3 regions of the Metabacillus elymi genome follow, and region 3 is predicted to be linked to each of the others. Evidence: riboswitches for the same ligand, from Rfam matches in the RefSeq annotation. Region 3 holds a riboswitch; each other region holds the start of a gene.
The links. Region 3 has a riboswitch for S-adenosylmethionine ahead of HUW50_RS23925 (2-hydroxyacid dehydrogenase). Riboswitches for the same ligand answer to the same signal wherever they lie in the genome.
Positions count from the first base shown of each region.

Region 1: another riboswitch for S-adenosylmethionine. It lies ahead of mtnK (S-methyl-5-thioribose kinase); the one in region 3 lies ahead of HUW50_RS23925 (2-hydroxyacid dehydrogenase).
Region 2: another riboswitch for S-adenosylmethionine. It lies ahead of HUW50_RS04850 (methionine ABC transporter ATP-binding protein); the one in region 3 lies ahead of HUW50_RS23925 (2-hydroxyacid dehydrogenase).

Region 1 is NZ_CP055263.1:3,935,499-3,939,742, forward strand. It holds gene HUW50_RS18060 (hypothetical protein) at 1-132, shown strand, start outside; gene mtnA (S-methyl-5-thioribose-1-phosphate isomerase) at 189-1,241, opposite strand; gene mtnK (S-methyl-5-thioribose kinase) at 1,406-2,599, opposite strand; SAM riboswitch class I at 2,705-2,861, opposite strand; gene HUW50_RS18075 (carbon-nitrogen family hydrolase) at 3,001-3,789, opposite strand; gene HUW50_RS18080 (pyridoxal phosphate-dependent aminotransferase) at 3,892-4,244, shown strand, end outside.
Region 2 is NZ_CP055263.1:988,491-992,734, reverse strand. It holds gene HUW50_RS04860 (SCP2 sterol-binding domain-containing protein) at 170-487, shown strand; gene HUW50_RS04855 (O-acetylhomoserine aminocarboxypropyltransferase/cysteine synthase family protein) at 629-1,942, shown strand; SAM riboswitch class I at 2,310-2,418, shown strand; gene HUW50_RS04850 (methionine ABC transporter ATP-binding protein) at 2,552-3,577, shown strand; gene HUW50_RS04845 (methionine ABC transporter permease) at 3,570-4,238, shown strand.
Region 3 is NZ_CP055263.1:5,185,088-5,189,331, forward strand. It holds gene HUW50_RS23920 (molybdopterin-containing oxidoreductase family protein) at 1-1,456, opposite strand, end outside; SAM riboswitch class I at 1,617-1,706, shown strand; gene HUW50_RS23925 (2-hydroxyacid dehydrogenase) at 1,836-2,837, shown strand; gene HUW50_RS23930 (FGGY-family carbohydrate kinase) at 2,853-4,244, shown strand, end outside.

The DNA of each region.
Region 1 (4,244 bases), 1.2 Mb from region 3:
AAAAAGGTTTATTTCTATGCATCGTTATTTTCAAAGCTTCATATCATTTCAGAAGCTGAAAAAAAAGGGTTGTTAGAAAAAATGGAAGCATCAGGGAGCAAGTATGAGTCAAAGTATCAAAAAAAATTCTAAAAAGTAAAAACCTTAGCCCGTTAAAAATGGAGGACTAAGGTTTTTGCTTTGTCAATTTAGAGAGTAAATAATTCAGAAATTAATACTTGATAATCACCAGAAAGAATCCCTTTTTCTGTAATGATTCCTGTTATTAGTTCGGAAGGTGTGACGTCAAATGCAGGGTTAAATACTTTTACACCCTCTGGAGCAATGCGTACACCATTAACCTCAGTTACTTCTTCCGGATTACGCTCCTCAATTGGAATTTTATTACCATCTGAAATAGAAGGATCAAATGTAGATAGAGGTGCTGCTACATAAAATGGAATGTTAAAAGATTTTGCCAATAGTGCTAAATTGAATGTACCGATTTTGTTTGCCGTATCACCATTAGCTGCAATACGGTCAGCACCCACAATAATAGCTGAGATTTTTTTTGACTTAATTGTATGTGCCGCCATGTTGTCAGTAATTAATGTAACATCAACATCAGCCTGCATAAGTTCCCATGTTGTTAATCGTGCACCTTGGAAAACCGGACGGGTTTCACAAGCAAAGACACTTAATGCTTTGTTTTTTTCCTTTGCTAAATAAAATGGAGCTAAAGCTGTTCCATATTTTGCCGTTGCGATTGACCCAGCATTACAAATTGTCATAATGCGATCACCATCGTTAAAAACTGAGAGTGCGTGTTCTCCAATTAATCGACAAACCTCTTCGTCTTCTACCTGAATTTGAATTGCTTCATGTACGAGCTTTGTTTTAGCCTCATTGATGGATTTCGTTTCAACTAAACTAGTAACCAATCTGTCTAAAGCCCATACTAAATTCACAGCAGTTGGTCTTGAGCTAGCTAAATAATCTCGGTTTTGTTTAAGATTAAGCTGAAAAGCCTCAAGTGAATTAGATTGATCTTGTAAGGCTGATAATGCTAGGCCATATGCTGCAGTAATCCCAATAGCAGGAGCACCTCTTACTTTTAAGGTTTGAATTGCCTCCCAGACAGCTTCTATCGTTGTTAATTCAAGATATTCTGTTACATGCGGAATTTTTTGCTGATTTAATAGGGAGATTGATTCATCCTTCCAAATAACTGAACGAGGAATCGTAAATTTTGTTGTTGCCATGCTCAATAACTCCTTTATTTTTTACTAATTCTCTAAAAGCTAATTGCGATGATTGTTAATTTTAGATAATTCATACTATCAAGCCTAATTTGCTTATTTACTTAGTTTTAAACTCTTTAAATTGCTTTAAGGATCCAAAAGGGACAAACTATTTAGAAATAGACTTATTGATTTACAGTTTGTTTCACATAGTCTTTAAATTGAGTTGGATCTTTAATTGTTTTTTGATTTTTTATAAGTTCACTACCTATTGTAAGAGCAAGTTGTTTTATTGAAATTCTTTTTTCATATGGCTGAATTGAATCAAGGTCAGCTACATGTGCTAGACCAATTGTACGGCGGATGATTTCACAACCAGCAAAACCAACTGCTTCTTCGAAAATTTCTGATAATACATGTTCTAAATATCCGTCAACTTTCGTGAAGATCTCAAGACCATCATTTTTCCAAGCTTTCGAAAACTCTTCTACAAAAACATTCCAAGTTGTTTCGATATGTGTGAAAAGCACTTCCTGGTTTTCAACATCTCGTGAAATTGCATTTAACAGGAAATTTCCGAATACCTGGCCTACATCAAAACCGATCGGTCCGAAGTAAGCAAATTCAGGATCAATCACTTTCGTTTCCTTATCATCAGCAAAAATGCTTCCAGTATGTAAGTCACCATGGACAAGTGCTTCAGCTTTTGTAAGAAATTTCTGTTTAAGCTTAGCAACTTCTAACTTGAGAGCTTGATCTTGCCATATTTGTTCAACATCTTGCCCGAGCTCTGGTTCAAAATCATTTGTGTCGTGGTCGAAGAATGGATCTGTGAAAACAAGATCTTCAGTTATTTTGCAAAGATCAGGATTGATAAACTGTTTGACTAATGATTTTTTATAATGTTGATTAACAGCATAGTCGGATGTGTAAAATAAAGTTTTAGCTAAAAATTCTCCGATATGTTTTGAAAGCAGGAGTAAATCTTTACCTTCAATGAGTGCAGCTCGAGATATTTGAAGGCGTGATAAGTCCTCCATTATCGTAATGGCAAGCTTTTCATCGGAGTAAAAAACCTTTGGTACATACTGAGGAACAAATTCCGCTTGTTTTAATAATGCATGTGTTTCGATACGGGCACGATCTAATGTTAATGGCCAGCTTTCACCTACTACCTTTGCATATGGAAGTGCTTGTTTAATGATGATACTTTCTTCTGTTTTACTATCTTTAACTTTGAAAACGAGATTTAAGTTTCCATCTCCAATTTCATTGCAAAGTAGATTACTATTTTCTTCGAATAGTTGTAATCGTTTAGCTAGAGCGATTGCACCACTTTCAGTTAATGGTTCATATACAGATGACTTTTTAGTAGACATAATAATACCTCCAAATATTAGTAGTTTGATTGATGGAGGCTTTTCTTTAGAAAATAAGAAAAGCCCCTTTCAGTATGAAAGAGGCTTGAAGGCGTCGCTTCGCACCTCTCATCTGTCAGAAAGATCGCCTTTCTGATGGAATTAGCACCGTGCCCTATTGGAATATTCCAAGGTGAATAGAATCACCCCATTTTGCAATGGTAGTATGGTCGGTTGCTGCGGCGTCATAGGGCCAAGTCCCTCTGCCAACTCTTGATAAGAGATCAATATGGATAAACATTAAAAAATTAATGTTTACTAAATTACGTTATTTTTAGAACATTTTCGCTATTAAGAAAATGTAATGCTTGATTAGCATGTTACCAATGATTATTTGGATTTGTCAACAGTTAATATGAAAATCACTTATAATAGTCAGGAAGTCGGTCTTCAAATACAGGAATTTGCCCTCTTACTTGTTTGACTGTTTCAACATCGATTTCTGCTGAAATGAAACCAGTGTTTTCGTCAGCCTCTGCGATAATCGTACCCCAAGGATCGATTATCATGGAATGACCAGCAAATTCGTTATTAGGATCAGAGCCTGATCGATTACAAGCTACAACATAACATTGGTTTTCGATTGCACGACTTAAAAGCAATGTTCTCCAATGATTTAGTCGAGGTAAAGGCCATTCAGCTACTACAAATAGAATCTCTGCTCCTTTTGTTGTATGAGCACGAATCCATTCCGGAAAACGAATATCATAGCAAATTACACCAGCACTTTTTATTCCATTGATTTCGAATAATCCTTTTGCAGTTCCTGCAGTTAAGTAATGATGTTCATCCATTAATTTGAATAAGTGGAGTTTACTATATTCATGAACAAACTCACCTTGGTTGTTCATGATGTACATCGTGTTGGTGACATTGTCCTGCATCTTTTTAGCAACAGACCCACCGATGATGTTAACATGGTATTTTTTTGCGAGTTGGGAAAGAAATTGTTTCGTTTTTTCCCCTTTTTCATCGGCTATCACATCTAAGCGAGTAAGGTCATAGCCTGTTGTCCAAAGCTCAGGTAAAACGATGATCGCTGGATTATCCTTTTCTACTGCAACAGCTACTTTTTCCTCTACTTGCTGATAGTTGAATGCGGGATCACCGAATTTAATATCAAGTTGTATACAAGTAATGACAGGTTTCAATCAAAATCACACCTTCATTTTTAAATTTTACTTTACAAGTTGATTCTAACAATATATTATTTGTGACTAGAATTTCAAGAATTTTTTGAGAAGGTGTTAAAAATGAAAACCTTTAAACAATCACAATTATTAGAAACATTACCGAAGCAATTCTTTGCAAGTCTAGTTGAAAAGGTAAATAAAATTATTGCACAGGGTCATGATGTTATTAATCTAGGTCAAGGAAATCCAGATCAGCCTACACCTGATCATATTGTTAAAGCCATGCAAAATGCAGTGGAAAAACCACAATTCCATAAGTACTCTCCATTTCGTGGTCATACTTTCTTGAAGGAAGCGATCGCAACTTTTTATAAAAGGGAATATGGAGTTGAAATTGATCCATCGACTGAAGTATCGATTCTATTCGGTGGAAAGGCAGGACTTGTTGAGGTTCCTCAATGCTTGTTGAATCC
Region 2 (4,244 bases), 1.6 Mb from region 3:
AGTATAAAGATTCAGGTAAGTCTTGCTAATATGACATATTTCTTGGGAAATATTAATAATCCCACAAATAATGAATAAATAAGCAGAAACTGTCGACTTATTAATAAAGGATTCTTCCGTGATTCAATGAAGTTATTAAATAGCTTGATTGATATCGGAGGTTTTTTTTATGTATATGACAACGTTTATTTCTAATTTTAATAAAGCTCGGTTTTTAACTCCAATACTTTTGAATCAAACTCTAATAGTAGAAATAAAACCTCAGCAAGAGATTAGTCATTTTATTGAACTATCATCAAAAGGGGCTAAAACGTTACATACTCAACCTTCGAAAATTGACTTTGTCATGGAAGGAGAAGGCTATGACCTCGAACAAGTATTATTAAACACTGTAAGCTTAAAGCAATTAATTGCTTTTGGGAAAATTACGATCAAAGGGTCTTATCGTAATTTTTTAAAATTCGAGGCAATCATAAAGTTAAGTTGATAAGGGGAAATCCTTGAATCTGAAGTTTGAAATCGTTTACTATATAGGTAGACTAATAGGTATAGGAATTTGCATCTTAGAATTCAAAACCAACAGTGAAGTATTTTTTGATAAATACATCTTGTAATAGGAGGAGTTAAGATGCAAGAGAAAAATTACCGGCCTGAAACGGTCACAATTCACGGAGGGCTAAAGAAAGATTCAATGACAGGTGCCAGGTCTGTGCCTATTTATCAATCAAATGCTTACTTATTTGAGAATACTGAGCACGCAGCTAACCTCTTTGGTTTAAAAGAACCAGGATATATTTATACCCGAATTCACAATCCAACTTCAACTGTTTTTGAAGAAAGAATTGCACAGCTTGAAGGTGGCATAGGTAGCTTAGCGGTATCTAGTGGAATGGCGGCGATTACACTTTCGGTTTTAAATATTGCTGGAGCAGGTGATGAAATTGTATCTGCTTCAACATTATACGGGGGAACTTACAATCTTTTTGCAAATACTTTACCGAAATATGGAATAGATACAGTGTTTGTTGATCCGAAAAATCCTGAAAACTTCCGTTCTGCTATTTCACCTAAAACAAAAGCTATATTCGCTGAAACCATTGGAAATCCAAGTTTAGATGTACTTGATATTGAAGCTGTCGCGAATATAGCTCATGAAGCTGGGATTCCGTTAATTGTAGATAATACATTTGCTACACCTTATCTTTGCCGGCCGATTGAACATGGTGCAGATATCGTTATCCACTCAGCAACAAAATGGTTATTAGGAAATGGGACAACTCTAGGAGGAGTAATCGTTGATGGTGGGAAGTTTGATTGGAATAACCCTAAATTCCCTGGTTTTACGACCCCTGATCCGAGTTATCATGATCTAGTATATGCAGAAGCATTAGGCGAGCAGGCATTCATTATTAAAGCTAGAGTTCAATTGCTAAGAGACTTAGGTCCCGCAATTAGCCCATATAATGCATTCCAATTCACACTAGGTTTAGAAACTCTTCATGTTCGAATGAAAGAGCATGTTGCTAATGCTAGAAAGATGGTTAAGTATTTAGTGCAGCACCCTTCTGTTGAATGGGTTCTATATCCTGAACTTTCGGATCATCCTGCAAAAGATTTAGCAGCAAAATATTTACCTAATGGTGCTGGATCCGTTATCGTTTTCGGAATAAAGGGTGGACGAGAGGCAGGAGCTGCTGTTATTAATAATGTAGAACTGTGGTCACACGTTGCGAACGTAGGGGATGCAAAAAGTTTGATCATCCATCCTGCTAGTACAACCCATCAACAGTTAAATACAGAGGACTTAAAAAGATCGGGAGTAACGGAGGACTTAATTCGCTTATCGGTTGGAATAGAGCATATTCAAGATATCATCGATGATCTTGATCAAGCTATTTACAAAGCAACTGGCGTTAAGGGAACCGAAAGTGTACATATTTAAATATTGAATATAAAGGGATGACTTTCATGCAAAGTCATCCCTTTTTTACCAGGAAATTATAAAATTCGTTGAATTGTGGATAAGTGCACGACATTCAGCTCCAGCGCCTAGCCCCGACAAGCATAAGCTAATTTAGAATTGAAGGCAAAAAACGCCTTCTATTCTAAATCATCTTATGCTTGTCGGGGCTGATCAAGGCGCTTGCGCTTTTGTTCCTGGAGTTATCCTATAATAGTTTATCACTAAAATAAAATGCAATTTTTAGAAAAAAGAGAATTTGTTTGACATGATTTTTAATTGCATGATACAATCACAAACGTACTTAAGCTCACTAAAATTTAATTTAACTTTAATTATATACGTAGTTCTCTTATCAAGAGAGGTGGAGGGAAGTGCCCTATGAAGCCCGGCAACCATCAACATTTGTTGAAGTGGTGCCAATTCACACAAAGCTGTTTAGCTTTGAGAGATGAGAGAAAGGACATTTTTGTGCCTTTCTGCTCATTGCAGAAGGGTTTTTTTCTTTATCAAAATACTATATTGCAACATGAATTTTCCATAAAAGTGATAGATTGAAGTGAGGTATTCGAACTGAAAGAAGGTGACAACTTGATTACATTAAAGAATGTTAATAAAGTTTATCAAACAAAATCAGGTAATGTAACGGCTGTTAATAATGTGAATCTAAAAATTGATAAGGGTGAAATTTTCGGGATTATTGGATATAGTGGAGCGGGTAAAAGTTCACTAATCCGGTTGTTGAATGGACTAGAAAAACCAACCAGTGGTGATATTAGCGTTGCTGGTAGTCAAATAGATTCAATTGGTGGAGTGAAATTACGAAAAGCGCGTTTAGAAATAAGTATGATTTTTCAGCATTTCAATCTTTTATGGTCTCGAACAGTGAGAGAAAATATTGCTTTTCCATTAGAAATTGCAGGTGTAAAAAGAGCTGAACGTTTGAAACGAGTGGATGAGCTGATCAAGCTTGTAGGACTTGAAGGTCGTGAGAATGCATATCCCTCACAATTAAGTGGTGGGCAAAAGCAACGTGTAGGAATTGCGCGAGCATTGGCTAATAACCCTAAAGTATTATTATGTGATGAAGCTACATCAGCTTTAGATCCCCAAACAACGGATTCTATATTAGATTTGCTTGTAGATATTAATAAACGACTTGGACTTACAATTGTGCTGATTACTCATGAGATGCATGTTATACGAAAAATATGTCATCGTGTAGCTGTGATGGAAAATGGGGAGGTAGTTGAAGAAGGGGATGTACTCGACGTTTTTAAGCATCCTAAACAACCAATTACTAAGCGCTTTGTGAAACAAGTTACAGAACCAGAGGAAACGAATGAAGTAGTGGCAAATCTTTTAGAGAATTATCCAAAGGGTAAGGTTATTCAATTAACCTTTGTTGGTGAATCAGCAGAGCAACCATTGATAACAAATCTAATTAGAAAGTTTGCAATCGATGTGAATATTTTACAAGGGAAGATTTCACAAACACAAAGTGGATCATATGGAAGTCTGTTTATTCATTTAGATGGAGATGAACAAGAATTAAATCGAGCATTAGAGTTTATTTATAATCAACACATTGAGGTGGAGGTGATTGCCAATGCTTGAACAGCTTCTACCTGAAGTAGATTGGGAAAAGGTTTGGCTTGCAACAAAGGAAACAATCTATATGACAAGCTTATCGGTTGTGGCGACATTTATTTTAGGAATTATTCTAGGTTTACTGTTATTTTTAACAGCAAAGGGAAACATATGGGAAAGTAAGTATGTTAATAATCTAGTTGCAGGAATTGTTAACATATTTAGATCAATACCATTTATTATTTTAATTATTTTATTATTACCTTTTACAAAAGTACTTGTTGGAACAATACTCGGTGCAAATGCCGCATTACCAGCGTTAATAATCGGGGCAGCTCCTTTTTATGGGCGCATGGTCGAGATTGCTTTAAGGGAAATTGATAAAGGTGTCATTGAAGCTGCTAAATCTATGGGTGCTAAAACAAGCACAATTATTTGGAAGGTCCTTTTACCCGAAGCGATGCCAGCGTTAGTTTCTGGTATTACAGTTACCGCTATTGCGTTAATAGGGTATACAGCAATGGCAGGTGCTATTGGTGCTGGTGGATTAGGGAATCTAGCATTTATGGAAGGTTTTAACCGTGGGAATAATCAAGTAACATTAATAGCAACGGTTATCATATTAATTTTCGTGTTTATCATCCAAATTATTGGAGATATCATAACTAAATCAATTGACAAACGATAGGAGGAA
Region 3 (4,244 bases):
CATCTGAATCCTTAAATGCTTGTTCATCGTATCCCATTGCATGAGCAAGAAGTCTGAATACCTCTGTATTAGATTTACTTTCTCCAAATGATGAAATGACAGGTTCCTGCAGATGGATATAGTTATGCCAGTAAGACGTATAAAAATCAGTATTTTCAAAAGCTGAAGTAGCAGGTAAAACAATGTCTGCAAACATAGCTGTTTCCGTTAAAAACAAGTCATGAACGACAGTGAATAAATCTTCACGAGCAAGACCCTCACGTACCTTATTAGCATCTGGAGTCACAACAGCTGGGTTGCTTCCATATATGAACAATGAGCGAATGGGCTCTTCTGTTTCAAGTAACGCTTTACCTAATTGGTTCATATTTATTGTTCGAGTTTGCTTTTTCATAAGATCTGGTCGTTGCAGCGCTTTTGTATTATGGGCTAAATAGGCAGAGTTTGATTTCAGAGCTCCCCCACCCTTCAGAGCCCACTGTCCTGTTAGTGCAGGTAAACACGCAATTGTCCTAACAATCATTCCACCATTATCATGATGCTGAAGTCCATTTCCAATTCTTATCATCGAAGGAGAGGTCTCTCCGTACATCCGAGCTAACGTATAAATGTCTTCTACAGAAACTCCTGTAATATCTGAAACCATTTGTGGATCATAGTTCTTAACATGTTCTTCTAGTTCTTCATAACCAACTGTATACTCTTTTAAAAATGATCGATTAACAAGCTTTTCTTTATATAAAACATGCATAATCCCTAATGCGAGCGCTCCATCCGTACCAGGGAGAATCGGAATAAACCAATCTGCCATTCTTCCAGTTTGATTTTTATGGACATCTATGACAACAATTTTTGCGCCATTTTTTTTAGCCCTTTGTGCGATCGTCATTTGGTGCATATTTGTACTAACAGCGTTTATTCCCCACATTATAAATAGCTTAGTTTCCGTCATTTCCTCTGGATCAGTGCCGTAACTTCCCCCCATTGTGTAGCTATAACCTTTCGAACCAGCAACTGAACAAATAGACCGGTCAAGTTGACTTGACCCTAAACGATGAAAGAAGCGGCGATCCATTCCTTCTGCATTAATATTTCCCATATTGCCGTAAAAACTGTATGGAAGAATTGATTCTGATCCTTCATTTGAGATTAGTTTTTTCCAATGATTTGTAATCGTTTCGATTGCCTCTTGCCAGCTAATTGGGTGAAATTTGCCCTCTCCCTTTTCGCCAATACGTTTCAAAGGTGTTTTAATTCTCTTTTGATCATAGATGCGTTCACCCATGTTCCGCACTTTATTGCAAATATTCCCTTTCGTAACAGGATGTTCAGGATCACCTTCGATTTTAACGATTTTTCCTTCTTTTTTGTGTATCAGTAATCCGCACTGATCTGGACAGTCAAGTGAACAAACTGAAGGCACAACACCATCTTCTATATTTATATATTCCTGCATAACTAGTATCCTTTCATGAAAAAATTGCTTTATAAATTATAACATATCGAACCAATCTTTAGAAAGTTTAGAAAATAGATTGACTTACCTATAATTTTTATTTAATATTTAATACATTGTCTAAATATATAAACAATTTAATCAATTAAATATTTTGTTATTTCTATTAAGAGAGGTGGAGGGACTGGCCCGTCGAAACCTCGGCAACATAATGTGCCAATTCCAGCAAGCATTGCTTGAAAGATAGAAAGAGCTGCCCTTATAGTTTATTGTGAGAACGATAATAAATAACCATCTCTTTCCAACATTTTGGGAAGAGATTTTTTTATTTTTTTGAATTAAAGGGTTGTTTTCAAAGCAAAAAGAGGAGATGAAGAAAATGAATGTCTTAGTAACAGCACCGTATAACGACGAAGGTCTAGTCAAATTAAAGGAACTTTTTGGCGATTGTACCTATCGCTGTTGGAAAGAGAATGGTAGAGCCTATAACGAAGCTGAGTTAATCGCTCTATTAAAAGAATCAAAGGCCGAGGGATTAATAGCTGAGTTAGATAAAGTGACTGAAAATGTATTTGCAGAAGTACCTGAATTGAAATTTGTTGGTGTGTGTCGTGGCATGCCTTCCAATGTTGATGTTGAAGCTGCAACCAAAAGAGGAATTCCGGTATTTTATACCCCCGCTCGAAATGCACAAGCAGTTGCTGAATTGTTCATTGGCAATCTCATTACTTTCTATAGACATACAATCGCCTCCTCTGAATGGTTGAAGCAGGAAAAATGGGATGGAGACTACTTGCAAGCATATTTAAAGTTCAAAGGAAATGAGATTACAGGAAAAACTATTGGAATGGTAGGATTCGGTGCCGTTGGTCAGAGAATTGCTTCTGTTCTTGAAAGTTTTCAATGCAGCATTCAATACTATGATCCATATGTTGAAAGCCAAAATCCCAACCATACTCGTGTATCCTTGGATGAGGTTTTTTCAACTAGTGATGTCGTATCTATTCACCTACCTCGTACCGAAGAAACAATCGGAATGATAGATGAACATTATTTAGGACTTATGAAGGAAGAAGCAATCTTAGTAAATACGTCAAGAGCAGTTGTCGTTAAGCGAGATGCACTTGTTCATGTCTTAAAAGAAGGTAAAATTCGTGGGGCTATTTTAGATGTATTTTATCATGAACCACCAGATAAAAGTGATTATGAAATCATCAAATTGCCAAATGTTTTAGCTACCCCCCACCTTGCTGGTGCAAGTTATGAGGTTGAGGATCATCACGTATCGATTATGAATCAAGCGTTAACGAAGTGGTATATAAAACGTACTCTTGACGTTCCGACAATCTATAATCAAAAAAGTCTAAATGTAAAGTCATAGAAAGAAGTGAATAAAGTGACATTAAAACAAGGTTATTTAGTATTTGATATTGGCACAGGAAATGCTAGAGTAGCAATTGTTGCGACTACAGGTGAGGTTATAGCTGTCGAAAGAGAGGATATTCAGTATGAAACCGAATCTCTTTATCCAGATAGTCGTTACTTTTCACCTGATTTACTTTGGAAACAACTTATTTTTTTGGCGAAAAATGTAATTACTCGTGCACCTTATATTTCAATCAAGGCTATTACCTCGACAAGTCAGCGCCAAGGGATTGTCTTACAGGACCGGGATGGAAACTCATTTATCGGCTTACCAAACATTGATAATCGTGGTCGTGAATGGGAACGCACATTGCCAGATCCAGAAATTATCTTTAAAACAACTGGTAGGTTACCTTCTGCATTGTTTTCGGCTTTAAAGCTTGTTGCCCTTAAGAACCGACAGCCTATGTTATGGGATAAAATCGATACATTTACTAGTATTAGTGACTGGATTACTTATAAATTAAGTGGTGTCTTAGTCTATGAGCCATCCCAGGCAACAGAATCACTGCTATATGATGTTCAAAAAACAGATTGGTCTGATGTGATGTGTGAACAATTTGGGATTTCTAGAAAGTTTTTACCAGAAATTAAAGCATCTGGCACAATACTTGGTGAAATAACACCAACAATCGCAAATGAGTTAGGGTTAAAGCAGGATGTTTTGATTATTGTCGGTGGCGGAGATACTCAACTCGCAATTGAAAGTACATTTGCCGAAAATCGAGATGTCGTCATTGTATCAGGTACAACCACCCCTATTTGCAAAATGACAAATGAATATCGAGTGGATCATGAAAAAAGAGCTTGGACGAATGCTTATACACAAAAAAATACATGGCTACTTGAAACGAATCCAGGGATTACCGGACTAAATTATCAAAAATTAAAAGCTATTTTCTATCCTAATGAAAGTTATCAACAAATGGAAGATGAAATGAGTAAGCTCGAGAACATTGATTGTGTATCAGCGTTAGGTATGTATCTTACTGATGAGAAGAATGCTTCAAAGAAAGGCGGATTTATTTTCAATACTCCATTAGCACATGACTTAACTCGCGCTCATTTTGTCGCTTCTGCTTTATGGGAAATTGCTTGCACAATCAGGTGGCATTATGATCAATTATGTGAAGTAAGTTCTTTCGATTTACCATATGTGTGGGCATGTGGCGGCGGTTTTCAAAGTAGAACTTTAGCAAAATTTGTAGCCAATCTCTTACAAAAAGACGTATATATTCGTCAAGGATACAGTCAAGCATCTGCTGTTGGTGCCACTGTTATTTGCAACAAGACATTAGGATTAACTGACAAACTATCAGATGAAATCAATATAATTAAGCCTGATATTCAACACAATGACGTT